Regions from separate parts of the Pseudarthrobacter sp. As-47 genome, predicted to be linked through region 1. Evidence: riboswitches for the same ligand, from Rfam matches in the RefSeq annotation. Region 1 holds a riboswitch; each other region holds the start of a gene.

The links. Region 1 has a riboswitch for thiamine pyrophosphate ahead of AC4BCK_RS13605 (FAD-dependent oxidoreductase). Riboswitches for the same ligand answer to the same signal wherever they lie in the genome.
Region 2: another riboswitch for thiamine pyrophosphate. It lies ahead of thiC (phosphomethylpyrimidine synthase ThiC); the one in region 1 lies ahead of AC4BCK_RS13605 (FAD-dependent oxidoreductase).
Region 3: another riboswitch for thiamine pyrophosphate. It lies ahead of thiD (bifunctional hydroxymethylpyrimidine kinase/phosphomethylpyrimidine kinase); the one in region 1 lies ahead of AC4BCK_RS13605 (FAD-dependent oxidoreductase).
Region 4: another riboswitch for thiamine pyrophosphate. It lies ahead of AC4BCK_RS19495 (ECF transporter S component); the one in region 1 lies ahead of AC4BCK_RS13605 (FAD-dependent oxidoreductase).

Annotation. Positions count from the first base shown of each region.
Region 1 is NZ_CM177088.1:2,948,474-2,955,860, reverse strand. Features, by position in the region: gene AC4BCK_RS13620 (DEAD/DEAH box helicase) at 1-662, opposite strand, end outside; gene AC4BCK_RS13615 (RNB domain-containing ribonuclease) at 966-2,471, opposite strand; gene thiE (thiamine phosphate synthase) at 2,548-3,297, opposite strand; TPP riboswitch at 3,325-3,442, shown strand; gene AC4BCK_RS13605 (FAD-dependent oxidoreductase) at 3,438-4,805, shown strand; gene thiS (sulfur carrier protein ThiS) at 4,802-5,038, shown strand; gene AC4BCK_RS13595 (thiazole synthase) at 5,044-5,856, shown strand; gene AC4BCK_RS13590 (4a-hydroxytetrahydrobiopterin dehydratase) at 5,899-6,237, shown strand; gene AC4BCK_RS13585 (hypothetical protein) at 6,400-6,702, opposite strand; gene AC4BCK_RS13580 (DUF3107 domain-containing protein) at 6,740-6,964, opposite strand; gene AC4BCK_RS13575 (TetR/AcrR family transcriptional regulator) at 7,013-7,387, opposite strand, start outside.
Region 2 is NZ_CM177088.1:2,614,451-2,621,837, forward strand. Features, by position in the region: gene rplS (50S ribosomal protein L19) at 1-127, opposite strand, end outside; gene trmD (tRNA (guanosine(37)-N1)-methyltransferase TrmD) at 403-1,215, opposite strand; gene rimM (ribosome maturation factor RimM) at 1,216-1,764, opposite strand; gene AC4BCK_RS12130 (RNA-binding protein) at 1,872-2,114, opposite strand; gene rpsP (30S ribosomal protein S16) at 2,116-2,538, opposite strand; gene AC4BCK_RS12140 (hypothetical protein) at 2,754-3,194, opposite strand; gene AC4BCK_RS12145 (VOC family protein) at 3,274-4,149, opposite strand; gene AC4BCK_RS12150 (amidohydrolase family protein) at 4,250-5,332, opposite strand; TPP riboswitch at 5,410-5,517, shown strand; gene thiC (phosphomethylpyrimidine synthase ThiC) at 5,512-7,335, shown strand.
Region 3 is NZ_CM177088.1:2,532,184-2,539,570, reverse strand. Features, by position in the region: gene AC4BCK_RS11740 (bifunctional folylpolyglutamate synthase/dihydrofolate synthase) at 1-442, shown strand, start outside; gene AC4BCK_RS11735 (DUF4233 domain-containing protein) at 447-911, shown strand; gene ndk (nucleoside-diphosphate kinase) at 952-1,371, shown strand; gene AC4BCK_RS11725 (vitamin K epoxide reductase family protein) at 1,435-2,106, opposite strand; gene AC4BCK_RS11720 (Rne/Rng family ribonuclease) at 2,546-6,031, shown strand; TPP riboswitch at 6,252-6,349, shown strand; gene thiD (bifunctional hydroxymethylpyrimidine kinase/phosphomethylpyrimidine kinase) at 6,357-7,387, shown strand, end outside.
Region 4 is NZ_CM177088.1:4,201,429-4,208,815, reverse strand. Features, by position in the region: gene AC4BCK_RS19545 (Na+/H+ antiporter subunit D) at 1-137, shown strand, start outside; gene AC4BCK_RS19540 (Na+/H+ antiporter subunit E) at 134-679, shown strand; gene AC4BCK_RS19535 (MrpF/PhaF family protein) at 676-954, shown strand; gene mnhG (monovalent cation/H(+) antiporter subunit G) at 944-1,345, shown strand; gene AC4BCK_RS19525 (DUF4235 domain-containing protein) at 1,419-1,682, opposite strand; gene AC4BCK_RS19520 (CDGSH iron-sulfur domain-containing protein) at 1,772-1,987, opposite strand; gene AC4BCK_RS19515 (iron-containing redox enzyme family protein) at 2,090-3,145, opposite strand; gene AC4BCK_RS19510 (DUF4383 domain-containing protein) at 3,213-3,716, opposite strand; gene AC4BCK_RS19505 (hypothetical protein) at 3,830-4,039, opposite strand; gene AC4BCK_RS19500 (heme-degrading domain-containing protein) at 4,167-4,709, opposite strand; TPP riboswitch at 4,782-4,921, shown strand; gene AC4BCK_RS19495 (ECF transporter S component) at 4,986-5,609, shown strand; gene AC4BCK_RS19490 (ABC transporter ATP-binding protein) at 5,609-7,165, shown strand; gene AC4BCK_RS19485 (energy-coupling factor transporter transmembrane component T family protein) at 7,162-7,387, shown strand, end outside.

The sequences.
Region 1 (7,387 bases):
CGGACCGCCGGCGTGGCCGCGATCAGGGTCTCGACGTCCGGCAGGAAGCCGAGGTCAAGCATTTCGTCGGCCTCGTCCAGGATGACGACCTTGACGTTCTTCAGGCTCAGGTGCTTCTGCTTGTAGAGGTCGATGAGGCGCCCGGGGGTTCCCACCACAACCTCCACGCCGTTCTTCAGGGCTTCCACCTGGGGCTCGTAGGCCCGGCCGCCATAGATGGTGGCGATGCGTGCGTTCCTCTTGCGGGAGGCCGTCTGCAGGTCGTTGGCCACCTGCACCGCGAGTTCACGGGTGGGGACGATGACCAGGGCCTGCGGTGCGCCGGGTACTGCGAGTTTCTCGTAGCCGGCGTCGTCACGGCCCACCACGCGCTGCAGGGCGGGGATGCCGAAGCCCAGGGTCTTGCCGGTGCCGGTCTTGGCCTGGCCGATGATGTCGTGGCCGGAGAGGGCCACCGGCAGGGTCATCGCCTGGATGGGGAAGGGGTGGGTGATCCCGGCGTCCGCCAGGGATTCCACAATGTCGGCGCGGACGTTGAAGTCCGCGAAGGACTTCTCCTCAATCTCGTGCGGCTTCTCGTCGGAGATGATGGTTTCTTCCGGCTCGATCGTTTCGGTGCCGGAGTCGTCCGTCAGAAGCTGGTGGGTATGCAATTCACTCACGTGGAGTTTCCTTATTCATTTGGGCAATGGCGCTGCCTGCTCAACGGGCCGGCCCAAGGCCGTTCCGGAGCACGCTCGGGCGCGCAAGCAATTCCAGTGGAAGCCGATCGCGGGCTATCTAAAATGCTGGCACTGGTGACCAGCGGGTGTATCTCAAGATCGCGTAGGGGCGGGCTTGTTGGTTTCAAATCAAGGAAATCAACGACCGGGCATCCATTTCTACCTCTTCAGTCTAGCCGCACGGGCACGGAAACCCGGCTTTGGCCCGGTGTGCCTGCACGCCGGCAGGAAAAACGGCCCCGCTCAGGACAGGGGCGGGACCAGCTCGAAATGTACTTCCCGGGTGGCAATGTCGGAGGACACGAGGCGCACCCGGACCTTGGTTCCGGCCTCCAGCTCACCGGCGCAGCGGGCCGTGACGGCAGGCTCGGCAATCTGGATGATGCCTGAGCCGCCGTTGCCGTTGCCGTTGCGGCCGTTGCCGTTCTTTCCGTTGCCGCCGTTGCCGTTGTCCTTCTGGGGCTTGGATCCGGAGATCACGATCGCGTCGAACTCCTGCCCGATGTGGTTGACCAGGAGCGCCGCCTCCACGGTGTCCAGGGCCATGCGCTCCATCCGGGACGCCAGCTGGTCCGAGCCGGCCATGATCTCGGGAAGCGACGGCAGCGCCTCACGGACCCAGCCGGGCACGTCGCCGCCGTTGCACAGGGCTTCGCAGGTCACCAGGACAAAGCGGTCCACCAGGCGGCGCAGCGGCGCGGTGGTGTGGGCGTAGGCGGCGCCGATGGCGGACTGCACGGCGTCCTCGGGGACCGCGCCGTCGAACGCCGTATACGCCGCACCGCGGAAGAGCATGCCGGCTGAGTGCATAATGGCCAGCTGGCGGGGATCCGTGGGGTCCAGGCTGCGCAGGTACTCGCCGTAGCTGACCTCACCGTCCCAGGGCTTCCCGAGGGCCTCTGTCTGGAGCCGGAAGTGGTGCAGGGACCGCTCATCCGGTGAGGGCATGGTGCGGAGGATGCCCACTTTGCCGGCCAGCATGAGCTGCGCAGCGGCCATTCCCGTCATGAGCGAGATCTGGGCGTTCCAGTCCTCCACGGGCAGCTGCGGGGCCGCGGCAATCCGGTAGCCGCCGTCGGGAAGCTGGACAATTTCCTGGTCCGGCATGTTCAGGCTGGCACCCTCACGGGCGCGCTCCAGCTCCACGCGCTTGAGCCCCACCTCCTTGAGGAGGACCAGGACTTCTGAAGGGCTGCCGCCGTCCAGTTCCGCCTGGGCGCCCTTGTAGCTGAGCTTGGCGCGGCTGCGCATCCGGGCCCGTCCCACCGTCACCGCGGTGACTTCGGCGCGGACATCGAGGCGGAAGTCCCAGACGAACGCGGAACAGTCCTGTCCCGGCAGGAGGCTTCCGGCGCCCTCGCTGATGACTTCAGGGTGCAGCGGAATGCGGCCGTCCGGGGTGTAGAAAGTCTGGCCGCGGCGCCTGGTCTCGGCATCCAGCGGGCCGCCGGGAGCCACGAAGGCGGGAACGTCGGCAATGGCGTAGAGCACGCGGTAGCTGCTGCCGTCCCGTTCAATAAAGAGCGCCTGGTCAAGGTCCGTGGACGACGCCGGGTCGATGGTGATGAAGTCTATGCCCGTCAGGTCATGGGACGGCAGCTTCAGTGCCGACACGGCGGCCTCGGCGTCCTTCACGGCTTCGGCCGGGTACTCACCAGGCAGCTCGAGCTCCGTCCGCAGGGCGCTGAGTGCAGCCTCGAGGGCGTTGGTGTGCTCGTGGACACTGGGGGCCAGCCGATGATGTGACACGAAAATCAGCGTAGCCCGAATTCCGCGAATAGTGCAGGGAGCCGCCCGCGGGATGCGGTGCGGACCCGGCGCCGCGTCACGGGCGGGCGGCGTCCAGCGCGTCGAGCAGCGATGCGGCCGCCGCTGACGGATCGTCGGCCTCCGTAATGGCCCGGACCACAACGATCCTGCTGGCCCCGGCCTCCACCACCTGTTCCACGTTGCCGTGGTCAATCCCGCCGATCGCGAACCAGGGCACACCGCCGTCGGACTGTCCCTGCCCTTGCGCCGCTGAGGCCGCCGCCGCATACGTCACCAGGTCCAGGCCGACGGCGGCGCGGCCGGGCTTGGTGGGTGTTGCCCACAGCGGGCCGACGCAGAAGTAGTCGAGCGCCGCCGGGCCCGCGGCCGCTGCCAGGGCGGCATCCACCTGTCCAGGGCTGTGGCTGGACAGGCCGATGGCGGCGTTCCCGTTCAGCAGCGTCCGGGCTGCCTTGAGGGGAAGGTCCTTCTGCCCGATGTGGAAGACCGGCGCTCCGGACAGCACAGCAATGTCGGCGCGGTCGTTCACTGCCCACAGCCTGCCGTGCCGGACCGCTGCCTCCTTCAGGACGGCGAGGAGTTCCAGCTCCTCGGCGGCTTCGATGGACTTGTCCCGGAGCTGGATGATGTCCACGCCGCCGGCGAACGCGGCATCCACGAACTGCTCAAAGTCGCCCTGGCTGCGGCGCGCATCCGTGCAGAGGTACAGGCGCGCATCGTGCAGCCCGGCGCTGCCCTCCGCGTTGATAAAGGCGTCGGAACCGGACGGACGGGCAGCGGCGGCAGGGGGGTGGGACACATTCATGGGAGCCAGCCTAGTTCCTCTACACTGGGCTCGTACTGCGGGAGCCGCGGCAGCTGTCACAAAGCGCCGGGCTGAGAGGGCGTCAGAGCCGACCGCTTGACCTGATCCGGTTAATACCGGCGTAGGGAAGGAGACAACCGATGCCTGACGTGCACGCCGTAACCGGCCCCTGTCCTTCCGGTTCCACCATCACGGCCGACGTGGCGGTGATCGGCGGAGGAGCCATCGGCCACGGGATCGCCTGGGAGGCGAGGCGTTCGGGCCGTTCCGTGGTGGTGATCGATGACGCCCCCGGCTCCGGAGCCAGCTGGGCTGCCGCGGGGATGCTGGCGCCGGTGAGCGAACTGCACTACCAGGAGGAGGACCTCCTGGAACTCATGCTCGAGGCCTCCGCCCGCTGGCCCGGTTTCGCTGCGGACCTCGCTGCGGCCGCGGGCTCGGATCCCGGATATCTTACGACGCCGACCCTCGCCGTGGGTGCCGACGCCGCAGACCGGAAGGCCTTGCTGGACCTGCGTGCCGTCCAGCGGGCCAACGGCCTCACGGTTGAACCGCTCACCATCCGCGAAGCCCGGCGCCGCGAGCCCTTGCTAAGCCCGGGCATTGCCTGTGCGCTGGATACGCCGGCGGACCACCAGGTGGACCCCCGGCTGCTGGTGGCCTGCCTCCGCCGGGCCCTCGCCGGGGATGTCCGCTCCACCGGAAGCGGCGTGGCCGGCGCCGCCGACGGATTCGCCGTGCCGGACAAGGCAGCCGGCCTGCTCTGGCAGGACGGGGCCGTAGCCGGAGTAGCCCTGGAAGGTGGAGGGACCGTACTGGCCGGGGAGACCGTGGTGGCCAACGGACTGCACGCCCCGGAACTCACGGGACTGCCGATCGACCTGCACCTGCCGCTGCGGCCGGTCCAGGGGGACATCCTGCGGCTCGCGGTACCGGCGCACCTCAGGCCGCTGGTGACCTCAACAGTCCGCGGACTGGTGCGCGGGGTCCCCGTCTATATCGTTCCGCGGCGGGACGGAACCGTCGTGATCGGGGCAACCCAGCGTGAGGACGCACTGGGCAGTGGGAGTGGCGGTGGCAGGGGCTCCAGCGCCGGTGCGGTGTCGGCAGGGGGTGTGTACCAGCTTCTCCGCGATGCCCAGGTGCTGGTGCCCGCCGTCGCTGAGCTGGAGCTCCTTGAGTGCACGGCCCGCGCCCGGCCCGGCACGCCGGACAACGCCCCGCTGCTCGGAAGGGTATCGCTGCCCGGAGGACCCGTGGGCCGGCAGCCCGCGCCTGGAAGGTCCGGCCTCCAAGGGTCCCGCCACGTGCAGGGGCTCATCATTGCCACCGGATTCTTCCGCCACGGCATCCTGCTCACCCCGGCTGCGGCCGCAATCTGCCGGGAACTCATGGACGGCACGGAAGACCCCCGCTGGGCCCCGTTCAACCCCGGCCGGTTTTCCCCGGCTCCGTTTCGCATGGCTGAAGCGGCTGCCACGCCATCCAACACCCAGGAGACAGCATGAACATCACCCTGAACGGAACCGGCCACACCGTGGCCGACGACGCTTCCCTCACCGCGCTCGTCAGCGAGGTCACCGGCCGTCCGCTGGCCGCGGACGGCCGGGCCACGGACGGGCGGAAGCTGGGCGTGGCCGTAGCACGCAACGCCCAGGTGGTGCCCCGGAGCCTGTGGTCCGCCACGGCGCTCGCCGAGGGCGACGACGTCGAACTTGTCACGGCAGTACAGGGAGGCTGACCACCATGACCGGAACCACCGTCACCAACAGCCAGCTGTCCGGGCTCCAGGACCCCCTGGTGATCGACGGCGTCCCCCTGGCATCCCGGCTCATCATGGGCACCGGCGGCGCCCCCAGCCTGGACGGCCTGGGCGCCGCGCTCCTGGCCTCCGGCACCTCGCTGACCACCGTTGCCATGCGGCGCTATTCGCCGGACGAGGCGGGTTCGCTGTTCCAGCTGCTGGTGGACCACGGCATCCGGGTCCTGCCCAACACCGCGGGGTGTTTTACGGCGCGTGACGCTGTGCTCACTGCTGAACTGGCACGGGAGGCCCTGGAAACCGACTGGGTGAAGCTCGAGGTCATCGCCGACGAACACACCCTCCTGCCGGATGCCGTTGAGCTCGTGGACGCCACCGAGCAGCTGGTCAACAGGGGATTCAAGGTGTTTGCGTACACCAATGACGACCCCGTGCTGGCCCTGCGGCTGGAGAACCTCGGAGCCACTGCTGTGATGCCGCTCGGCTCGCCCATCGGGACGGGCCTGGGCATCCTCAATCCGCACAACATCGAGCTCATCGTGTCCCGGGCCTCGGTGCCGGTAGTGCTGGACGCGGGCATCGGTACGGCCTCCGACGCCGCCCTCGCCATGGAACTGGGCTGCGACGCCGTGCTCCTGGCCACGGCAGTGACCCGGGCGCAGAACCCCGCCTTGATGGGAGAGGCCTTCAAGCACGCCGTCATCGCCGGTAGGCTGGCGAAAGCGGCTGGTCGCATACCCCGCCGTGAACATGCGCTGGCGTCGTCGGCAATGGAGGGCCGGGCCGCGTTCCTGTAGGCCCACCTTCTGCCGGCCGGCGCCCGGATCCCAGGAGCAGCAGTGGCCGGCAGAGATGCACTTCCCCCGGAACGGATCGACGAAGCCCTGGCTCAACTGCCTGACTGGCGGGCCGGCAACGGCGGGTTGGTCACCGTCTTCAAAATGCCGACGGCGGCTGCCGCACTCGAGCTGATTGCCGCCGTCGGACGCCTGGCCGAGGAACAGAACCACCATCCTGACCTTGACTGGCGTTACAACCGCGTCTTTATCCGCTACACGTCACACGACGCCGGGGGACAGGTGACCGGCCGGGACCTCGCGGCAGCCGCGGCAGCAAGTGAAGCTGCGGCAGCGGCGGGCGCCAAGGCAGAGCCGGCAAAGTACGTGCAGGGGCAGTAGCCGGCTGCGGGGCGCTCATTGCCCGCCCGGCAGAACAAAAGGGCCGCTGAGCGCCCACGTCTCCAAGCCCTGTGCTCTTAACCGGCAGCGGCCGCCATCCCCTCAGGGGTGGCGGCCACTGCCGGTTGATTAGTGCGTGCGGCACAAGGTGCTGCACAGGCCTCAGGTCCGAAGGATTGCCGTGAGCCGTTCGGTATCCTGGCGCGCACGTGAACGGCCCAGATAGATGGCGGCCGCCGTTGCGGACGCGGCTCCGAGCACAATCGGCAGGACCCAGGGAATCCAGGTGCGTCCCGGCAGGTATCCGAATCCGGCGGCCATCAGGATGATCCATGCCAGGGCTGCCACGGCCACGGAAACCCCGGCGGGCACGCCGGCCCCGTACTTGGCATGCCGCTTGTCGTTTGCCCAGACAATAAAGCCTGCGGCGGCGGCGGCCAGCACAACGATGGTCAGCGAAAGCATGGTCCTCCTTGGGCTATGGGTGGTTCGTCAGCAGGCCCTAGAACTGGCCGAAACCTACGCGCCGTGCTTCTTCGGCCCCGATTTCCACGTAGCCCAGGGCGTTTCCGGGAACAATGATCAGGCGTCCCTTGTCATCCTTCAGGCGGAGTTCGCTGCCCTTGGTGATGGCGGCCTCCACGATCTTGGCTACCGAATCCGCATCCTCATTTGATTCCAGGACAATTTCGCGGCCGATATTCTGAACGCCGATCTTAATTTCCACAGGGGCCTCCCAGCCATTCACATTCGTTGGTTATGTCTTATTTGTAGTCTAGGACTCTTTGGGGAAGCGAGAGATTCCGCGCCAAGCTAAACGGTAGATGAGGTCGCTGGCAACGTCGAGGTCCAGGTTGCCGTCCGTTTCAAGCCAGTAGCGGGCGCTGACCTGAGCCATTCCAGCGAGCCCCCGGCCCAGGAGCTGCGCCTCCAGATGGGGGAGCTTGGTGTCCTCGGCGATGACGCGCGCGATGGCGTCGGCAAACGTCCTGTTGAAGGTTTCCAGCCGTGCGCTGACGTCCGGGTCATTGATCAGGTCCGACTCAAAAACCAGCCGGTGGGCCTGGTCATCGTTGGCGATGAACTGGAAGTAGGCCCGCATGACGGCCTGGACGCGCTCGTCATTGTCCGTGGTGGAGTTCAGGGCCCC
Region 2 (7,387 bases), 330 kb from region 1:
GGAATACCTGGACACGGGAGTTCTTGCCTTCGATGATGTTCACGTGCACCTTGAGGGTGTCACCCGCGCGGAACTCGGGAACATCGGTACGCAGCGAGGCTGCATCGAGGGAATCGAGAATATGCATAATTGCACTCCTGGTGAACGCCACAGGTCATTCACTTTGGGTCACGGCAGCAAAACCTGGGGCGCTCGTGGCGCACCGGGGATCTCCGCCGAAAGGTAAGTGGTCCGGCCACTTCACTGGTTGATGAGGCCGGTTGCCTTAGCTGTTGGTTGCGCTCCCCCTGTGGCAGGTGCGGACCCAGCAGACACAAGGACTAATTTTGCCACACTGCGGGGTCTACGGCCAATCCCGCAGCGCCCGCACCCAGGCTGCCTGCCATGGCTGCATGACGCCCCTTAGTCCTGCGGGGTGCCTTCAGCGCCGGGCCGGCGGCGCAGGCGGCCGTTCACGACGTCGTATCCCAGGTCCTGCAGTTCGGTGCGGTCGGCACGCGGCAGCTTCCCGGCGTCGAACGCTTCGAGGAGGTCGGGGCGGCGTTCCGCCGTCCGCCGGAACTGTTCATGGCGGCGCCACTGCGCAATCCTGCCGTGGTTCCCGCTCAGCAGCACGGCAGGCACTTCGCGCTCGCGCCACACAGAGGGCTTGGTGTAGACGGGGTACTCCAGGAGCCCGTCGGAATGGGATTCCTCCACCAGGGACTCGGGGTTGCCTACAACGCCCGGCAGCAGTCGTCCAATGGCTTCCACCATGGCCAGCACCGCAACCTCGCCGCCATTGAGGACGTAGTCACCCAGGCTGACGGGGCGGACGTCGAAATGCTCCCGGGACCACTCGATGACGCGTTCGTCGATGCCCTCGTAGCGTCCGCAGGCAAACGCGAGGTGCTCCTGCTCGGCCAACTCGTAGGCCAGCGCCTGGGTGAACCTCTCCCCCGCCGGCGACGGCACGATCAGTACCGGCCTGCCCGATCCTTCCGGGCGGTCGGCTGCGATGGATTCCAGGGCCTGCGCCCATGGTTCGGGCTTCATCACCATGCCGGCGCCCCCGCCGTAGGGCGTGTCGTCGACGGTGCGGTGCCTGTCCGTGGTGAAGGCGCGGAGGTCGTGGACGCGGAGGTCCAAGATCCCGTCCTGGCGGGCTTTCCCGATCAGGGACAGTTCCAGCGGTGCCAGGTATTCGGGAAAAATACTGACGACGTCGATCCGCATTTAGTCTTTCTCCTCCGGCTCCGAAGCGGCTGCTACGTCCTCCGCATTCAGCTCGAAGAGGCCGTCCGGCGGCGTGAGGAGGATGAACCCGCCATCAACATTGACCTCGGGCACGATCTGCTCCACGAAGGGAATCAGGATTTCCTTGCCCTCCGGAGTGGTGACCATCAGCAGGTCCTGGACGGGCATGGTGTTCAGTGCGGTGACCTTGCCGACCACCCGGGAACCGATCCTGGCCTCGAGGCCAACGAGTTCGTGCTCGTACCAGCCTTCGTCGTCGTCTTCGTCCAGCTCCTCAGTTTCAATGAAAAGCTTGGCACCCCGGAGGGTTTCCGCTTCGTTGCGGGTCCCAATTTCGTCGAAGCCCAGCAGCAGGATGTCCTTGTTCCAGCGGGCGCTGTTTACGGTGAGCGGTCCCGCTGACGCCGGCTCAACCACGAATTCGGTGCCCGGCACGAACCTGTCCCCAGGGGCGTCGGTCAGGACCTGGACCGTCACTTCGCCGCGGATGCCGTGCGGTTTGCCGATTCGTGCCACCTGAAGCTGCATGTGTTCCTCTGTGTTGGATGTGGTTTTCGGTGCTCTGGTAAAAGCACTCCGGCCCCTCCACCGCATGGGTGGAGGGGCCGGAGCTAAAACTGAATAGTGCCGAGCGCTCAGCGGCGGCGGTCGGTGTCGACAACGTCGACCCGCACCGGTTCGCCACCGGCCAGGGCTGCCACTACGGTGCGCAGTGCGCGCGCCGTGCGGCCCTGGCGGCCAATCACCCGTCCAAGGTCGTCCTGGTGAACGCGCACTTCGAGGGTGTCCCCGCGGCGGTTGCTCTTGGAGCTGACCTTGACGTCGTCCGGGGAATCAACGATTCCGCGGACCAGGTGTTCCAGCGCTTCTGCCAGCAATCTACTCAGCCTCGGTGGTCTCTGCTTCGGCCTCGGCGGGAGCTTCGGCTGCGTCAGACTTGGATGCCTTCTTGGTGATGGCTTCCGGGATGATCACGGAACCCTTTTCCGGGGCAACGAAGGCTTCCTTCTGGGTCTTGGTCTTCAGGGTGCCTTCCTGGCCCGGCAGGCCCTTGAACTTCTGCCAGTCACCGGTGATCTTGAGGATCGCGGCGACCTGCTCGGACGGCTGGGCGCCGACGGACAGCCAGTACTGGGCACGCTCGGAGTTGACCTCGATGTATGAGGGCTCTTCGGTGGGGTGGTACTTGCCGATCTCTTCGATGGCGCGGCCGTCACGCTTGGTGCGTGAGTCCGCGACGACGATGCGGTAGTACGGTGCGCGCATCTTGCCAAAGCGCTTAAGGCGAATCTTTACGGCCACTGTTGTGGTCACTCCTGTTTCAGAAAAGGGGGTGAACCCGGCGTTCTGCACCCGTGGGGCGGGCCGTACTTGCGGGCTCGAAGGACAGGATCCAGACGCGGAGAGAGGGGCCACGCAGATCGAGTACCTGTTTATTGTGCCAGATCAGCGCCAGGATTTCGACTTGGCGCGGCGTGACACGGGCGACGCCGGCCGGAGGTTCCGGCCGGATCAGCTCAGGCGGACCAGACGTACAGGCCGGTACGCTCCGAGTCGTCGATTCCGCCGGCGAGTTCAGCGAGCCGCTGCACGTACGTCCGCGCCTCTGCAGCACCAAACGGCATGTCATCCTGCGCGGCCCACTGCTCGGCAACCTCTTCGAGGATGTCGCCTTCCCCTTCGGTTTCATAGGACAGCAGGTCCGCCAGGGCGCGCACCATGGCCGGGGGCACGGCCAGGAGCGAATCGCTGCCCACATCCACCATGGTCAGTTCGTAATCCGCTCCTCCGGCGTGCACGGCGGTACCGGCCAGGTCGCCCAGCTGCTCCACTTCAAAATCGCTGATGTCCGGAATCCGGACCGCGTCACCTGCGGGAGCGCTGCCGCCGCCGTCAAGGACGCCGGCACGCTTCAGTGCTGCGTCGTGGGTGGCAACAAAGATCTCGGTGAAGCCCATGGGGATTGCCCTCATTCCTTTGGCGGTGGTGCGGCCGCCGGGAGGCTGCTCCTGCCCGGCCGTTCGGATTCAGCCTAGTTCAGCGCACAGCCACCCGGATGCGGTTGCGCCACGGATCCTCGAAGCGGAGTTCGGCGCCGGTGTGGTGCGCGGCAACGCCGGCGACCTTGAGGCGGTCGGCGAGGGAGCCGACGTCGTCCCCTGACGGCACCTCGATGAGGACCTCGCCCAGGCCGAGGGTGTCCTTGCGGGGTCCCGCCCCGCGGCTGTTCCAGACGTTCATGGCCATGTGGTGGTGGTAGCGTCCGGCGGAAACAAACAGGGCCTGCCCGTGCCAGCCGGCGGTCTTCTCGAAGCCGAGGGTCCCCACGTAGAAGTCGCGCGCCGTCTGGACGTCTCCCACCTGGAGGTGCACGTGGCCGACGCCTGCCACGGACCCGAGCTGGCGCTCCAGGGAATCTTCCGTCAGGTGCTGCTCGAGGTACCGCTGCGGCGGGAGGGCCAGGCTGTCCATCACCACGTCCGTGCCGTTCCAGGACCAGTTGCTGCGCGGCCGGTCCCAGTAGAGCTCGATGCCGTTGCCCTCGGGGTCGTTGAAGTAGAAGGCTTCGCTGACAAGGTGGTCGGCGCTGCCGGTGAACGAGCGCGGTTCGAACCGGGCGGCGGTGGCGATGGTGGCAGCAAGGTCTGCCTGGTTCTCGAACAACAGCGCCGTGTGGAACAGGCCGGCCTCTCCCCTGCCCGGCAGGTTCAGCCCGGGCGCGGGCGCCAGGTGCACAAGCGGCTTCTGCAGCCGGCCAAGGTAGATGCCGCCGTCCTGCTCCGCAATGACCTCCAGGCCGAGGGCGCGCTGGTAGTAGTCGGTCATAACCTTCATGTTGCCCACCTTGAGCATCACAGTGCCCATGGCGAGGTCGGCAGGAAGAAGATCCTGGCTTGCGGCTTGTGCAGTCATTGGTAACTCCCGGTGCTGTGGGCCTTCCGGTTGGCAGCCCTTACACACTTAAAATTACTTGAAGCTTCAATTTATTCCAAGTCCCAGGCCGGTTGTCTTTTCAGCGGACCACCCGTCCGCCCAGGACAACGTGCGCCAGGTTACGGACCGCTTCCGGTACCTTCCGCGGGTCCTCCCGGCACAAGACAACATCTGCCCGTGCCCCTTCCTCCAGGCCCTCCGCGCCCTGCCACTCCCGCGCACTCCAGCACGCGGCGTCCAGGGCAGACGCCATGGGCAGCCCGGCAGCATGGAGGGCCAGGATCTCGTCGGCGATCCTGCCGTGCCTGATCACGCTGCCGGCGTCGGTCCCGGCGTAGATCCGCACGCCGGCCTCGAACGCCTCAAGCACCCGCTCCTCCCGCCGTTCCCACAGTGAACGCATGTGCGCCGCATACTGCGGGAACTTGGGTGCTGCCTGCGCGGCGATGTCCGGGAACGTGGCGATATTGACCAGGGTGGGCACAATGGGCACCTGCTGCTCCACGAAGCGGGGCAGGTGCCGCGGCAGGAGGCCGGTGGCGTGCTCGACGCAGTCGATGCCGGCGTCCAGCACGTCGTCGAGCGTCTCTTCCGCGAAGCAGTGGGCGGTGACGCGCGCGCCTTCGTCATGGGCGGCCAGGACTGCATCGCGGACGACGGCGGCAGGGAACGACGGCGCGAGGTCGCCGGCGCCGCGGTCAATCCAGTCCCCCACAAGCTTGACCCAGCCGTCACCTTCCCTGGCCTGTTTACGGACAGCTTCCACCAGGCCCTCCGGTTCGACTTCCTCAGCAAACCCCCGCAGGTACCGGCGCGTGCGCGCAACGTGGCGTCCGGCGCGGATCAGCACCGGGACGTCTTTTCTGTCCTGCAGCCATCGCGTGTCAGCAGGGGAACCTGCGTCCCGGATCAACAGTGTGCCGGCCATCAGGTCCGTCCGCGCCTGCTCTTCGGCAGTCGGAGCATCCACCGCCCCTCCCACGCCGAGCCCGATGTGGCAGTGGGCATCCACGAAGCCCGGCAGCACCCATCCCGCCAGGATCCGGTCCGGAGCCTTCGCCGGCCGGCGGAACGTCAGGCGCCCGTCGACGGACCACAGTCCGTGCTGCTCACTCCCGGGTCCGGTCAGGACTGTCCCCGTGAAGTGGATGATTTCTGCCATGTGCACCTCTTTCCTGCCCGGTCAGGCTAGCACCGGCAATGTGACAAGCCCCGAAAGAAGGGCTGTGGTATCTTTCATCTTGACCACACGGGTGCCCCTGCAGGGGCTGAGATCGGGCTGACGCAGCCTGCGACCGTCGAACCTGTCCGGGTAATGCCGGCGAAGGAAGTGAGTATTCCTTGAGTACACCAAATCAGCAGCTTAACCCTGCCCGCAACACCCCGGGTGCCGCCACTGACGGGAACCCGCCGCCGGTGACGCAATCCTTGAAATCCCACTCCCTGGCCTACCTCGAGGACGCCGGGACCGGGATCCGTGTTCCCGTGACGGAAATTGCGTTGGAGCCGTCCCCCAACGGCATTCCGAACCAGCCGTTCCGGACCTACCGGACGGCCGGTCCGGGGAGCAATCCCGTCCAGGGCCTTCCTCCCTTCCGCAGGGAATGGATCGAGGCGCGGGCAGACACGGAAGCGTATAGCGGCAGGGAGAGGAACCTGCTCGACGACGGCCGCTCGGCTGTACGCCGCGGCGCCGCCAGCGCGGAGTGGAAGGGAGCGCCTCCCGTGCCGCGCCGCGCCGTCGAGGGCCGGACCGTGACCCAGATGCACTATGCGCGCCAGGGCGTCACCACCCCGGAAATGCGCTTCGTGGCGCTGCGGGAGAACTGCGATGTTGAACTGGTCCGGAGCGAAATCGCCGCAGGCCGGGCCATCATTCCCAACAACATCAACCACCCCGAATCCGAGCCGATGATCATCGGCAAGGCCTTCCTGGTGAAGATCAACGCCAACATCGGCAACTCGGCAGTGACCAGTTCAATCGCCGAAGAGGTGGACAAGCTGCAGTGGGCAACCCGGTGGGGCGCCGACACCGTCATGGATCTCTCCACCGGCGACGACATCCACACCACCCGGGAGTGGATCATCCGCAATTCGCCTGTCCCGATCGGCACCGTCCCCATCTACCAGGCCCTGGAGAAGGTCAACGGCGAAGCCAACGCCCTGACCTGGGAGATCTTCCGTGACACCGTCATCGAACAGTGCGAGCAGGGGGTGGACTACATGACCATCCACGCCGGCGTGCTGCTTCGCTACGTCCCCCTGACCGCCAACCGCGTCACGGGCATCGTGTCCCGTGGCGGGTCCATCATGGCCGGGTGGTGCCTGGCGCACCACCGGGAGAACTTCCTCTACACGCACTTCGATGAGCTCTGCGAAATTTTCGCCCGGTACGACGTCGCGTTTTCCCTGGGTGACGGCCTGCGGCCGGGGGCGACGGCGGATGCCAACGATGCCGCGCAGTTTGCCGAGCTGGACACGCTCGCCGAGCTCACGCAGCGTGCCTGGGAGCACGACGTCCAGGTGATGGTGGAGGGTCCTGGACACGTCCCGTTCCACCTGGTCAGGGAGAACGTTGAACGGCAGCAGGAGCTGTGCAAGGGCGCGCCGTTCTACACGCTGGGCCCGCTGGTGACCGACGTGGCCCCGGGCTACGACCACATCACCTCCGCCATCGGCGCAACGGAAATTGCCCGCTACGGCACGGCAATGCTGTGCTACGTCACGCCCAAGGAACACCTGGGGCTGCCCAACAAGGACGATGTCAAGACAGGGGTGATCACGTACAAGATCGCTGCGCACGCGGCAGACCTTGCCAAAGGCCACCCGGGCGCCCACGAACGTGATGACGCACTGTCCAAGGCACGCTTCGAGTTCCGGTGGCGGGACCAGTTTGCGTTGTCGCTGGACCCGGAGACGGCCGAGGCCTTCCACGACGAAACCCTCCCGGCCGAACCGGCGAAGACCGCGCATTTCTGCTCCATGTGCGGGCCCAAGTTCTGCTCCATGAGGATCAGCCAGGACATCAGGGACGAGTACGGCTCCGCCGAGTCGCAGGCGGCGCTTGCTGAAGCGGCAGCCGGCATGCGGGGCAAGAGCGAGGAATTCCTGGCCGCCGGCGGGAAAGTCTATTTGCCGGAGCTGAGCGTTCCGCCGGGGCGCTAGCAGCCTGCAGGTGCCGTCCGGCTGGTCATTGGGGCCGGCCGGACGGGCCCCT
Region 3 (7,387 bases), 420 kb from region 1:
CCGCCTTGAAGTGGTGCGGACAGCTCCCACGATCGTGGTGGACGCTGCCCACAACCCGGACGGCATCAAGGCCTCCGCAGCCGCCCTGCAGGAAGCCTTCACCTTCACCAGGCTTGTCCCGGTGGTCGGAGTACTCAAGGAGAAGGACGCCGAGGAGATCCTCCGCCAGCTCAAGGAATCCCTGGGCGGGATGGCGGAGGAGTACTGCTTCACGCAGTCGAACTCCCCACGGGCCGTGCCGGCCGGTGAGCTGGCCGAACTGGCAATTGAGCTTGGCTTCGGCGAGGACAACGTGCACATCGCCGAGAAGCTCGATGACGCCCTGGAATGGGCGGTGGAACGCGCCGAAGCCAATGACGACCTCTCCGGGGGAGTGCTGGTCACAGGCTCCATCACGCTCGTGGCCGAAGCACGGATCCTGCTCGGCAAGACGGAGGCCTGAGTCCATGGCCAAGTTGACCAAAGCGCAGCGCGAGTGGCGGCCGGGCATGCCCAGGAAGCGCCGCTCCACCAAGGTGATGTTCGCATCCACGGTCCTGCTGCTGGAAGCCTTCGTAATGTTCTTTGCCACCCTGGCGGTGTTCGGCCTGCGGCGGGGGGAGTTCCCGCCGGCGGTCATCCTGGGGGTGGGGATTGCGCTCTGCGTGGTGATGATCGTTGCGTGCGCCTTCCTCACCAAGCCTTGGGGCATCGGCCTGGGCTGGATCCTGCAGCTGGTCCTGATCCTCACCGGGATCTTCGAGCCGGCCATGTTCCTGGTGGGCACCCTGTTCGCCGCGGCGTGGTGGTACGGGATCCGCACCGGAATCCGGCTGGACCGGGAAGCCGGGGAACGGGCCCGCGAACAGGCTGCCTGGGAAGCCGCCCATCCGGAGGAGGCCGGGCCCGGCCAGCAGCCGCAGTCCCCGTAGACTTGACCCCGAAACCCCTTACCAACGCATTGGAGCAGTTGTGACTACTGAGCGCACCCTCGTCCTGATCAAGCCCGACGGCGTCGCCCGCAACCTTACCGGCGCCATCCTGGCCCGGATCGAAGCCAAGGGCTACACCCTGGCTGAGCTGAAGAAGGTTGACGCCTCACGCGAACTCCTGGAGCAGCACTACGAGGAGCACGTGGGCAAGCCCTTCTACGAGCCCCTGGTGGACTTCATGCTCTCCGGACCCGTGGTGGCGGCCATCTTCGAGGGCCACCGCGTCATCGAGGGCTTCCGTTCGCTGGCCGGCACCACCGACCCCACCACGGCCGCCCCCGGCACCATCCGCGGCGACTTCGGCCGCGACTGGGGCCTGAAGGTCCAGCAGAACCTGGTCCACGGCTCCGACTCCGCCGAATCCGCCGGACGCGAGATCAAGATCTGGTTCCAGGGCTGACAGCCCAGGGACAGCAAAAAGCCCCCGGTTCCTCGGAACCAGGGGCTTTTTCCGTCAGCAGGCCTAGAAGCCGGAGGTGCCGGCGAACACCTGGATGAAGGCGAAGAAGATGGTGGCGATGACGGCCACATACAGCAGGGCGGTGATGATCCAGCCGGAGTCACCCAGGATGCGGGCGGCGTTGGCGGGGGCGGGAATGACCCCGGCGCTGATGTTCCGGATGGTCACCCAGACAAACAGCGGGATCATGGCTGCCCAGACAACCATGCAGAACGGGCACAGTATGTGGATGACGTAGAGGGCCTGGGACCACAGCCACACCACGAACGCGAAACCGAGCGTGACCCCCGCCTGGAGGCCCACCCAGTACCACCGCGCAAACTGGGCGCCGGCCAGCAGTGACATGCCCACGGTGATGGCGATGGCGAACGCCACGATGCCGATAAACATATTAGGGAAGCCAAACAGCGAGCTCTGCCACGTCTGCATCACCTGGCCGCAGGAGATCCACGGGTTCACGTCGCATACCGTGGTGTGGTTGGGGTCCTTGAGGACCTCCAGTTTCTCCAGCACCAGCGTTCCGGAAGCCAGCCATCCGACCACCCCGGTAATGACCATCAGCCAGCCAAGCGGCCGGTCACGGGTCATCCGCGGGCGGGCTGCGGCTGCACTGCTGTCCGGATCCACAGTCCGTTCCGGCGTGTGGGTGCCGCTCAAGGGGGAGATGCTGGGCATTGGCAAGGCGTCCTTTTCATCGGGTGGTCCTTGCCCGATTGTAACGCCGGACGCTGGAAAGACCTTCCAGGAAAGCGAACAAGTGCTGCTGCTTCCGCCGTGGAATAGCCGGGGTATGAGAGAATGAACGTGGCTGGAACCCGATCCACATTCGGACTCCGGTCCGGCAGCTTGTTCGCAAGACCGCCAAGGATGAGCAGCGCAGGCTTTGGATTCTTTGATCCGAACTCCGCAACTCCATGGGGCGGCACCTGGTTGTGGCATGTGGAACAACGGGTTCTTGAACATCCTGCCGGCCCCCACGGGCTGCCGCACCCCACTGCCGGTGCGAACCTGGGGGTATCCACTTGACTTCTGTCAACGCCTGCGGGTTTTGACAATATGTGCCCCAATGGGTGCCGGATGTGGCGGTACGTCAGGGGCAGGAGTGTTGCCACATATGGATAATGAACAAGTTTTAGCCGTTAACGATGAAGCAGCGTCCGTGGATGCCGACTCCGTGCCGAAGAAGGCCACGAGGACCCGGCGGAAGGCCGCTCCGAAAACCGGCGAGGCCGTGGCCACTGAGGCTGCCGCCGAAGGTGTCACCGCCGAGGCCGGGGCCGCGGAAGCTGAGGCCGCCGAGGCCAAGGCGCCCGCCCGCCGGAGCCGTTCGCGGAAGAAAGTCGAGACCGCCGAGCCGCTTCCCGTCTTTGCTGCGGAGGCCGGCACCGAAACCGGGAACACCAACAACGCCAACGACGACGGCGCGCAGCAGGCGCCTGCCGCCGGGCCTGCAGAGGTTGCCGCGGAAGAATCGAAGCCCGTCCGGCGCCGCCGGGTTGCCACGCGCAAGACGTCTGCCCCGGCCGTCGTCGAGGCGGAGGAGCCGCCGGCAGGGACGGCCGCACCCGAGCCGGCTGAGACCGAGCCGGCAGACACCGAGTCGGCTGAGCCCGCACCCGCGGCGTCTGGCACCGCTGCTCCGGCCTCCGCCGATGCGCCCGCCGGCTCTGAACCGGTAACTGAGGCTGCAGCCCAGGCGCCTGCCGCCAAAGCCGCCGGCGCTTCCGCGCAGCCAACGTCCGCCGTCGAGCCTTCCGTTGAAGGCGACGCCAATTCTTCTGCCGAGCCCGAAGCCGGCGCCGCAGGGTCGTCAGCCCCCGCCAGCCCGTTCGGGTCCCTGTTCATGGAACCGGGTTCCCCCACGTCGGTGCTGTTCCAGGCCCCGGACCTCAGCACTGTCGTCCGGCCCGCCCCGGTGCCCGTCGAGGATGCCGAGGCTGACGACGCCGAGGACGATTCGGACGACGCCGGCAACCGCCGGAGGCGCCGCGGCCGCGGCCGCCGCGGCCGCAGCAGGGCGGGCGAGCGTGACGGTGAAGAAGGCGACAGCGCCGCTGCCGCAGACAGCGACGCCGCCGAGGATGCTGATGAGGACTCCGCCGGGCAGGCCGATGAAGGCGTGACCTCCCGTCGCCGCCGCCGCCGCCGCCGTGGCGACCAGGACCTCGAACTGACGGGCGGGGAAGACGACGATCCGCCCAACACGGTCACCCGGGTCCGCGCTCCGCGCGCCGTCAGCGAACCCGCCGTGAACAACCGCGTCACCAGCGTCAAGGGCTCCACCCGCCTGGAAGCCAAGAAGCAGCGCCGCCGCGAATCACGCGATACCGGCCGCCGCCGCACCGTCATTACCGAAGCCGAGTTCCTGGCACGCCGGGAATCCGTGGACCGCCAGATGATCGTCCGCCAGCGCGACGACAGAATCCAGATCGCTGTCCTCGAAGACGGGGTCCTGGCCGAGCACTTCGTGTCCAAGACCCAGCAGGACTCCCTGATCGGCAACGTCTACCTGGGCAAGGTCCAGAACGTCCTGCCGTCCATGGAAGCTGCCTTCGTGGACATCGGCCGCGGCCGCAACGCCGTGCTGTACGCCGGCGAGGTGAACTGGGAGGCCGTCAACCTTGAGGGCAAGCAGCGCCGCATCGAGAACGCGCTGAAGTCCGGCGACACCGTCCTGGTCCAGGTGACCAAGGACCCGGTGGGCCACAAGGGCGCGCGCCTGACCAGCCAGATCTCCCTGCCCGGCCGCTACCTGGTGTACGTTCCCGGCGGCTCCATGACCGGCATTTCCCGGAAGCTTCCCGACGTCGAACGCAACCGCCTGAAGCGGATCCTCAAGGACCGCCTTCCCGAGCACGCCGGCGTGATTGTCCGTACGGCCGCGGAAGGTGCCTCCGAGGAAGAGCTGACGCACGACATCAACCGGCTGCGTGCCCAGTGGGAGGGCATCGAAAGCCAGTCGAAGTCCACCAAGATCCTTGCCCCCGAGCTGCTCTACGGCGAACCGGACCTCACCATCAAGGTGGTCCGCGACGTCTTCAACGAGGACTTCTCCAAGCTGATCGTCTCCGGCGAGGAAGCGTGGGACACCATCGAGGCATACGTCACCTACGTCGCCCCGGACCTGGTGGGACGGCTCGAGAAGTGGACCAAGGACCAGGACATCTTCAGTGCCTGGCGCATCGATGAGCAGATCCACAAAGCCCTGGAACGGAAGGTCTTCCTGCCCTCCGGCGGCTCGCTGGTGATCGACCGGACCGAGGCCATGACCGTGGTGGACGTCAACACCGGCAAGTTCACCGGCAGCGGCGGCAACCTCGAAGAAACAGTCACCAAGAACAACCTGGAAGCTGCGGAGGAAGTAGTCCGGCAGCTCCGCCTCCGCGACATCGGCGGCATCATTGTCATCGACTTCATCGACATGGTCCTGGAGTCCAACCGCGACCTGGTCCTGCGGCGCATGGTGGAGTGCCTGGGCCGTGACCGCACCAAGCACCAGGTTGCCGAAGTCACCTCGCTGGGCCTGGTGCAGATGACCCGCAAGCGGATGGGCACGGGGCTCCTTGAAGTGTTCGGCGAGCAGTGCGAGGCCTGCGCCGGCCGCGGCGTGGTCACCCACGATGACCCGGTGGAACACCGCCGGGCGAACATTGTGGCTGCCGAGCATCACGTGCAGCGTGCCGAGCACCGCCCGGAAGCACGCGCCGAGGGCAACCGCATCGAGGCGCAGCGCACGGACAGCAGCCAGCCCGGTGCCCGTCCGGACCGGAAGCGCCGCCGCGGCCGCGGCGGCCAGCAGCCGGACGCCGCGCCGGCAGCTGCCGTCCACGTCCACACGGTCCACCCTGATCCGACGGACGCCGAGCGGCATGCGAAAGCGGAAGCCACCAGGCTGGCCCTTGCCAACATCGCGGCTGCCGCCCACGCGGCCCACCTGCATGACGACGAGTTGGCCGCCGCCAGGCAGGCAACGCAGGCCCAGCCCGCAGTTCCGGCTGAAACGGAGAAGCACGACGGCGATGCGTCCAGGCCCGCTGCCGTCCTGACCTTTGGCGGGGAGAAAGTCGTCCTGCCCTTCGTGGAGCACGCCGAGGAGCAGCAGCCAAAGCCTGCCCTCACCCTGGACCGCCTTGCCGCGGCCTTCGCCCACCTGGGCGAGCCCGCACCGGCAGCCGGCACGCCGGCTGGAACTCCGGACGTGCAGCCGGTCCAGCGCGGGGCGGAAGAGGCTCCCCAGCAGGCTCCTGCCCCGGAGCGGACACGTGAGCCGGAGCAGGCACCGGAACAGCGGGAGCCCGCAGCCGTCCAGCCGGAGCAGCGGCCGGTGGCCGCCGCAGCGGAGCAGGACTACTCGGACCACACCCTGGAGCAGTCACGCCCGCGCAGGGCACGCCGGAACCGGAGTGCCAGCCGCGCGCAGGGAGCAGCCAACGAGACCTCGGTCCAGCATCGCGAGAATGTTCCAGCCCCCGCGGCCGGGCATTCCCACGCCGCCAAGGCACCGGAAACGGACAAGGCGGGTGCTTCGCAGCCGGCCAGCGGCAAGCCCTCGGACGCGCCGATCATCCTCGGCGTCGGGGTGCCTGCCTCAGAGCTCTAGGAACTGGAGCTGCCACGCATGGAGTTACCGGAATCCGGGACCCAGGGCGGGTATTGACCGAATGCCCGGCCAGCCACAGTCAGTGGCCGGCCGGGCATCCGTCCTTTAAAGCGGCGCTCCGCAGCGCTTTTGACCACCCTCATTGAACACCGGCATTCCACCCCGCTCCGGCCGCACTGTGTCACCTTCACGCTGTGGACCTCAAAAAAAGCTAGGCTGGGGAACTGACACGGGGTGCCGCGCAGAGAGCCGGCTGAGATCCAGACCCGTTGAACCTGTCCGGCTAGCACCGGCGAAGGGATGTCTCTTGTCTTCCACCCTTGCAATGCCCACTGCCACCCTCCAGGGCACATCCGCGTGTGCTTCCGGGCCTGCAGCTGCTTCTGCGCCTGCAGCCCCCGGCCGCGAGTACCGCGGCGTGCCACGGGTCCTCTCCATTGCCGGATCCGATCCTTCCGGCGGGGCCGGCATCCAGGCGGACCTGAAAAGCATCGCCGCCCACGGCGGCTACGGAATGGCCGCCATTACCGCCCTCACCGCACAGAACACCCTCGGCGTGCGCGGCGTCCACGTTCCCCCCGCCAACTTCCTTACCCAGCAGCTCGATGCCCTGAGCGACGACATCAGCATCGACGCCGTAAAGATCGGCATGCTGGGCGATGCCGGGGTGATCGAAGCCGTCCATGCATGGCTCGAAAAGGTGCGTCCCGCCGTCGTGGTCCTGGACCCTGTCATGGTGGCCACCAGCGGCGACCGGCTCCTCCAGGAATCCGCCGAAGCCGCGCTTAGCGGCCTGCTGCCGCTGGCGCACCTCATCACGCCCAACCTGGCTGAACTCGCCATGCTCGTTGGCGGCAACGTGCAGCAGACCTGGGAAGGCGCCCTGGAACAGGGCCGGAACCTCTCCGCCGCCACGGGAGCCACGGTGCTGGTCAAAGGCGGGCACCTCGCAGGGGCCGAATGCCCCGACGCCCTCGTAAGCACCGCCGGGATGTTGTCCCGCGAGGTGGTCGTGGTTCCCGGTCAGCGGGTGGCAACAGTGAACAGCCACGGCACCGGATGCTCCCTGTCCGCGGCCATGGCCACGGTCCAGGCCCGGGTGGGGGACTGGGAGGCAGCCCTGCGCGAGGTCAAGCCCTGGCTTGCCGGCGCGCTGGAGGCCTCGGAGACCCTGGAGGTGGGGGCGGGCAACGGGCCCGTGCACCACTTCCACCACCTGCCGGCCGTGCGCGGCGAGGGGAGCTTCGCGGCGCAGCTCTGGGCGGACGCCGCAAAGGACCTCGAGGACATCTACGCGCTGGACTTCATCCAGGGCCTGGCTTCCGGGAGCCTGCCGGAGAAGGAGTTTGCCTACTA
Region 4 (7,387 bases), 1.3 Mb from region 1:
CTGTCTTCGCGGGGCCGCTGTTCATGGTCTCGGACCAGGCCGCGCACGACATGCTGGACAGGTCCTCCTACATCCAGGCAGTCCTGGGCGCAGACACCGAGGTTCCCATGGTCCTTACCGCAGGGGGAGGAAAATGAGCCGCCGGCGCATCTCACTGCGCCAGGAGCTTCCGCTCCTGGTGTGGCTGGTCATTGTCTGGGGTGCGCTGTGGCAGGATTTCAGCCCGGGCAACCTCCTTTTCGGAGCCCTGTTGTCAGTAGCCGTGGCACGCCTGTTCTACCTTCCGCCGGTGGAGCTCAGCGGACGCTTCAACATCCTGTATGCCGTTCCGTTCGCGCTCACGTTCCTGGCCAAGGTGGTGATGGCCAGCATGCAGCTCCTCTACCTTGCCGTGTCGCGGGGCCCCAGGGTGAAGAACGCCGTGGTGGCGGTGACCCTGCGCAGCCACCAGGACCTCCTGGTCACAGCCACAGGCCACGTGATTTCCCTGATTCCCGGTTCCCTGGTGGTCGAGGTGGACCGGTCAACCTCCACACTCTACCTGCACGCGCTGAACATCAGCTCCCCGCAGGACGTCGAAAACCTGAAGAACGAGGTGCTGTCCATCGAAGCGGGGCTGATCAGGATCATGGGTACCAGGGAAGAGCTCGAGATTTTGCGGACGGAGGCGACCGCATGATGCAGATCGTCCTGGCAGTGACCGCCGTGATCTTCTCGCTCGCGGCAGTCGGCGCAATCATCAGGATCTCCCGCGGCCCGTCGCTGCTGGACCGGGTGCTGGCCACGGATGTCCTGTTGGCCATCCTGGGCGGTGCCCTGTGCGTGGACATGGCCGTCAACCGGCACCTCAACAACCTGATGCTGGTGGTGGCCATCTCGATCATCGGCTTCATCGGGTCCGTGACGGTGGCAAGGTTTGTGGCAGACCGTAGGGAGCAGCCCAATGAGTCCTGATTCCACTGGCCTGGATGCCTGGGTGGACGTGCTGTCCGCGGTGTTCATGATTGTTGGGGCCACCATGTCCCTGGGGGCGGCCATCGGCCTGCTGCGCTTCCCCGACCTCCTGAGCCGCATGCATGCCGCCACCAAACCCCAGGTTTTGGGGCTGTTCCTGCTCCTGGCATCCATCGGCCTGCAGATGCGGACCTGGTGGGTGTGGCCCGTGCTGCTGGTGGCCTGGATCTTCCAGCTGCTCACCGTGCCGGTCTCTGCGCACATGGTGGGGCGCGCCGGTTACCGCACCAAGCACCTGCACCGCGAACTCCTCACCTCGGATGAGCTTGAGGCCGTGGTGCAAAAAGCCGCCGCCAAAGCCGCCCGTGAGGACGGTTCCGGCGACGGCTGAGTGCTGGTTTGGAGTGGCCCCGGGAGCTGAGTAAAACTTCCCTGTTGGCCGGGGCTGCGGGTGCTGGACTCCGCTAGACGATGTCCTGGCTCTTGGCGAACCGGGTGATGGCCCGCTGGGTGCCTCGGTTGGCCAGGACCTGGATGATGGTGCTGACAGAGGCCGAGATCAGCGCGAACGTCAGCGCGGACTGCAGGCTCGTGGGGACGTCCTCGTCCTTGCCGGTGGGCGGCTTGCGCCCGGTGGACTTTTCCCAGATGGTGTTGACCAGCTTGGTGCCGACGAAGCCGGCGCCGAGGCTCACGCCGGTGCCGAGCAGCTTGATGAAAAGGTTCATTCCTGAGTACTCCTTGCGGGCGGAAAACGGGCTGTCCCTAGCCTATCTGGCGTTTGCCGGGTCCCTGCCCAGCGTGACGCGTCGCTTGTTCAGGCTGACGGGGATTCGGTGCGGAACTTGATCATCTTGTGGGTGCCGTCGCAGTAGGGCTTGATGGCTGAGGCGCCGCACCGGCACAGCGCCACCGTTTTGCGGTCACGGGGAACCGGTTCGCCGGACGGTGTGACCAGCTCGAAATCGCCGCGCACAATAAGGGGCCCGTCGGGGCAGACCACAATGGAGCTCTCGGTGGGTTCCTGGTTCATCTCTGCTCCTGCTCTGGGGTGCTGGGAAATCTGGTGGAGGTTTCGGTTGATGCCTGCGTGGGGCCTGGCCTGATCTGGTCAGCGGGGTTCATGCCTTGGTGCTCAGGCCGCAGCAGGCAGTGCCTGCCTCAGCGAGGTTCCGCCGTTTTCCCAGGACTGCAGGATGTGCGCGGACAGCCTGCCGTCCACGGCCATGACGGCCGTGGCTCCGAACAGGACGTCCGCCAGAAGGTGGGGTTCGGCTTCAACCAGCCCGCCCGCAAGGTCCCGGCCGGCAATCTGTTCATGGACGGCGTCGGCCTCCACATGCTCGTCGAAGTAGTGGGTGACGTCTGTAGTGAATCCGTGGCGCCGGAAGCCCCTGCCGTACAGGCGGTTGGGCTGGGAGGACGTCATCTCATAGATGGCCAGATGTCCCGTGATGGCCCCCCGGAGCCGGCGGTTAAGGCCGAAAAGGGACATCAGGTTCACGGCAGCGAGGGAGACCGCAGGGACGGCGTCCACGTATGCCCCGTACCCGTCCTCCATTCCCAGGCCCCGCATGGTGCGGGCGAAAAGGGCGCTGTGCATCCGCTCGGGCCGTCCGCCGCCGTACTCGTCCGCCTGGATTTCCACCAGTGCCGCTTTGGGCCGGCCGGAGAGCCGGGGGATGGCGAAGGTGTGCGGATCGGCTTCCTTCAGCTGGTAGATGGACTTGTGGATCAGGAATTCCTTGAGCTGGCCCAGGCTGGCTTTCCGGGCCACATAGCGGGAGAGGCTGGGGCCGGTGTCGCGTGCGGCCAGGCCGAACAGGACGTCCGCCACAGCGTCGCTGGTGGCACCGGGTCCGGCGGGAAGTTCCAGGTCACCGGCAGCCTCCGCGGCTGCGTCCCGGAGCGCGGCTTCGAACGGCTTTTCCAGCATCTGGCGCACCCGGATCAGTTCCGGCGCCCACTCCCACTCGTCACTCACACCCTCAAGGCCCGAGTAGTGGAGCTCGTAGAGGCAGAAGAGCGCCAGCTGGAGGTCGTCGTCGCCAATGATGTCCCGGGTTGCCGGGAGATGGCCGGCCACCGAGCGGTGCAACGCGTCAAGGGCGCCCTCATCTGTGCCCGGTGCCGCTGTGAGGGCGCTGAACAGTGCGGTGCTGACTGGACCCCTTGCTGCTGGGATTTTCATGGTGCTCCTTCAGGTCTGGCGTGGGCCGGTTCCGTGCTCCCTGCACTGGGGCCCGGCCGGGGATGTGTCAGCGGCCGCGGGTGCCGGGCGCTGGAGATGTGGCGGTGCTACCGGTGTCGGCGCCGGCTGCGGCGGGGACGGGCCCGCGGGCCAGCATGATGGCCAGGGCAATCATGGCCAGGCCAAGGACCAGATGGAGCCAGTTGTCCGCATCGTTTGCGGGGAGGAAGTTGGCAGGGGTGGGGTCACCGACCAGAAGGCCGTACAGCCAGAGGACCAGGTAGATGACGCCGCCGTAGATGAGGAAGTTCCGTGCCTGCGGGTGGGTGCGCGACATCAGGACGCCGGCGACGCCGAAGAGCAGGTGCACGGCGTTATGGAGGACGGATACCTGGAAGATCCCGAGCAGCAATGCTCCTGAGGCGTGTCCGGCCAGGCGGAGCGCGTCATGGTTGGAAGTGATGCCGGGAACGAATCCAAGGATGCCGGCCAGGCAGAACACGGCGCCCGTTGCGAGGGCAGCCTTCTGCAGGCCTGTGCGGGCGCCTGCCCGGCGGATGCTGGCTGCCATGTGCTGTACTCCTCAAACGCTGGAGACAACATAGTAAGCATGATTACTAAATAATTGCTAAGCAGCCTTTGTATTGTGCCGGCGTTGTGCGCCCGCACTCCGCGCGCAGGCTGCTAGCCTCCCGGGCCGGCCCATGAGTAGGGGTTGGTGTGCGGACCTCCGCGGCGGCCGTGGTCGTAGCCTTGCTGCCAGGACTTCCCGACGGCGGACACCAGTTCCGCCAGCAGGGAATAGTAGGGGTGGTCCGGACCGATGAAAATCATCTCGTCCCAGGCTTTGTCCAGCGCCGCCCGGACCTGGTTCTCGGTTGCTGGACCGGTCACGGCGCCCTCCTGGATTGATCACCCGCCACTGCGCTCGAATGTACTCCCGGCCTCACTGGGGTGTCCATGCCAGGAAGACCTGCCATGCCGGCCGGCCGGGGGCGCCACTCCGCTGGCTTGCAGGGCGTTACTCCGCGCCGGCCGAACGGAGGATGTCGCGGAGGGCCTCGACCACCAGGTCATGGTCCTGCAGCTGCGGCAATCCGGACACGGTGACGGTTGCTACGGCGCCCACCCCAGTGACGTACAAGGGGAAGGAGCCGCCGTGCGCAGCGTAGAGGGCCTGGTCGAACCAGGCATTGTCTTCGATACGTCCGCCGCTGAGCCGGGCGCGCAGCCCCACCAGCAGGGAAGGAACCTCGTACCGGGCTGCGGTCCGTTTCTTGGCCCGGATCCAGTGCCCGTTGTCCGGTGTTGCCCCCGGCAGGGCCACGTGGAAGAGGACCTGCTCGCCCTTGGTGATGTCGATGGCGATGGGAAGCCCGCGCTCCTTGCCCAGCTCCACGAGGAGCAGCCCCAGGTTCAGGGAGTCGTCCAGGGAGAAGCCGGGAAACTGGAGTTCCCGGATCTCCGCCTCAATCCGCGCGATCAAGGCCTCCAGGGATCCCTCCGGCTGGGCATCGCGGGAATCCGGATCATACCCGGTCACATCTGGTGGATTCGCTGTCATGGCCCACAATCTACCCCTCCCTGCGGTAAACTGGACCACGCCCAACAGGGCGGATATTTCACCAACAGAATCATTCAACGACAGGGGAGCGCCGCCGTCGGCATCACTGGCCAGGCCAGGGACCGCAGGTGGGCGCTGAGAGTGCGGACAGCCGCAGACCCTCGAACCTGATCCGGTTAGTACCGGCGCAAGGGAGTCGAGTTCTCGAAGTGCGCGCAGCGGCAGCAGTGCCGGCAACCGCGTCCACTTTCCCCTCCTGTTCCTCAGGAGGACCACATGGCAACAACAGCAATCAAGAAGCCCGCCGGCAAGTCCTGGCGCGTCGTGGACATCGTGGTGGCGGCCCTTATCGCCGTTGCCGGCGGCGTCATTTTCTGGGCCTGGTCCCAGGGGGCGGCCGCAGTCTCCGGACCCATGAACGCCGTCTACCCGCCCCTGACCGGCCTGATTGCCGGCGGCTGGATGATCCCGGCCGTCCTGGGCATGCTCATCATCCGCAAGCCCGGCGCCGCGCTCTTCTGCGAGACGGTGGCCGCCACGGGTGAACTGCTCATGGGCTCCCAGTACGGTGCGTCGGTACTGTTCTCCGGATTCGTCCAGGGCCTGGGTGCCGAGATCATCTTCGCCATCTTCGTGTACCGGAAGTTCAACCTGCCCGTGGCACTGCTTGCCGGCGCCGCGGCCGGCCTTTTCTGCGGCCTGAACGACTCCTTCGCGCCGTGGGGCTGGAACATCGCCTACGCCGCCGGCGACAAGCTGGCGTACATCATCTTCACTGCCATCTCCGGCGCCATCATCGCCGGCGCACTGTCCTGGATCGCCACCCGCGGCCTGGCCAGGACAGGGGTCCTGAGCTCCTTTGCATCACGCAAGGCGGCAACGGAGCCCGTCTTCTCCTGATGGGCGCCCCTTCGCGGCACGAGGCATCAGTTGCGGTGCGTCCGGCTGCCGTCACAGCCCGCGGCTGGGGATGGCGCCATGCGGGGCGCGCCAAGCCGGCTGTCCGTGGCCTCGACCTGGAGATCCGCCCGGGGGAGCGGGTGCTCCTTTTGGGGCCCTCCGGTGCGGGCAAGTCCACGCTCCTGCATGCCCTGGCCGGGGTGCTGGGGGACATGGACGACGACGGCGGCGACGCCGGCGAGTCCGACGAGACGGGCTCGCTGCTGGTTGACGGCGCCGTGCCCCGCGAGCAGCGCGGCCGGGCCGGGCTGATGCAGCAGGATCCGGAGACGCAGGTGGTCCTCTCCCGCGTCGGCGACGACGTCGCCTTTGGCGCCGAGAACCTCGCCGTGCCCCGCGACGCCATCTGGGCCCGCGTGCACGAGGCGCTGGACGACGTCGGCCTTTCCCGCCTGCCGCTTGACCACCCGACGTCGGCCCTGTCCGGCGGGCAAAAACAGCGCCTCGCGCTTGCGGGAATCCTCGCAATGCGGCCCGGCCTGATCCTGCTCGACGAGCCAACGGCGAACCTGGACCCTGCCGGTGTGCTGGAAGTCCGGGACGCCGTGGGCCGCTGCGTGGACAAGACCGGCGCCACGCTGGTTGTGGTGGAGCACCGGGTGTCCGTGTGGAAGGACCTGGTGGACCGGATCGTGGTGCTGCAGCCGGGCAGCGCCACTGAAGATGCCGTGCTGCTTGACGGTCCTCCGGACCAGGTGCTCGCGGACGCACGGACCATGCTGGCGGCGGCCGGTGTGTGGGTGCCCGGGTATGTTCCTGGCACGCGTGCACGGTCGGGCAATCCGGCAGCCGGCTCCGGCGGCCTTCTGCTGGCGGCCGAGAACCTTGCGGTTTCCCGGGAACGTCCGCGCCGCAGCGGCTTCCGGAAGGTACCCCCGGTACCCGTCCAACACGATATTTCCGCCCAGGTCCGGGCAGGGCAGGCGCTGGCCATCACGGGCCCCAACGGGGCGGGCAAGTCAACGTTTGCGCTGACCCTCGCGGGACTCCTGGAACCGGTGGCAGGAAAGGTGTCGGCCACCCTGGACCTCAGCCGTGGCGCCGGGATAGACCCTTATAAGTGGAAGGCCGAGCAGCTCATCGAGCGGATTGGCACCGTGTTCCAGGAGCCGGAGCACCAGTTCGTCACCGGGAAGGTGCTGGACGAACTCCTGTTCGGTCCGCGGCACCTGGGCCACGGCGAGGAGCGCGTGGACGAACTGCTGGAGCGGTTGCGGCTGACCCACCTCGTGGACGCGAACCCCTATACGCTGTCTGGCGGCGAGAAGCGGCGGCTCTCCGTGGCCACGGTCCTGGCGGCCCATCCCCGGGTGCTCGTCCTGGACGAGCCGACGTTCGGCCAGGACGCCAACACCTGGGCGGAGCTGGCCTCGTTCCTGTCCGAGCTGCTGGACTCCGGCACCGCGGTGGTGTCCGTGACCCACGACGCCGAGTTCACCGCCGCGCTGGGTGGCACTGAGCTTCGGATGGCTGCCGCGGAACCGGTGGCGCCATGAGGCAGGAACTGAACCTGCGCGGCAACCAGGCCCTGCTGGCCCGCGCCAACCCCCTGAGCAAGTTCGCCGCCGTCTTCCTCATCACGGCAGTACTGGCGCTTTCGATCGACTGGGTTTCCGCATCAGTGGCGCTGGCCTTCGAATTCCTCCTGTTCCCGCTCGCAGGCCTCACGCTGACGCTGCTGTGGCAGCGCGGCTGGCCGCTGATCCTCGCCGCGGCGG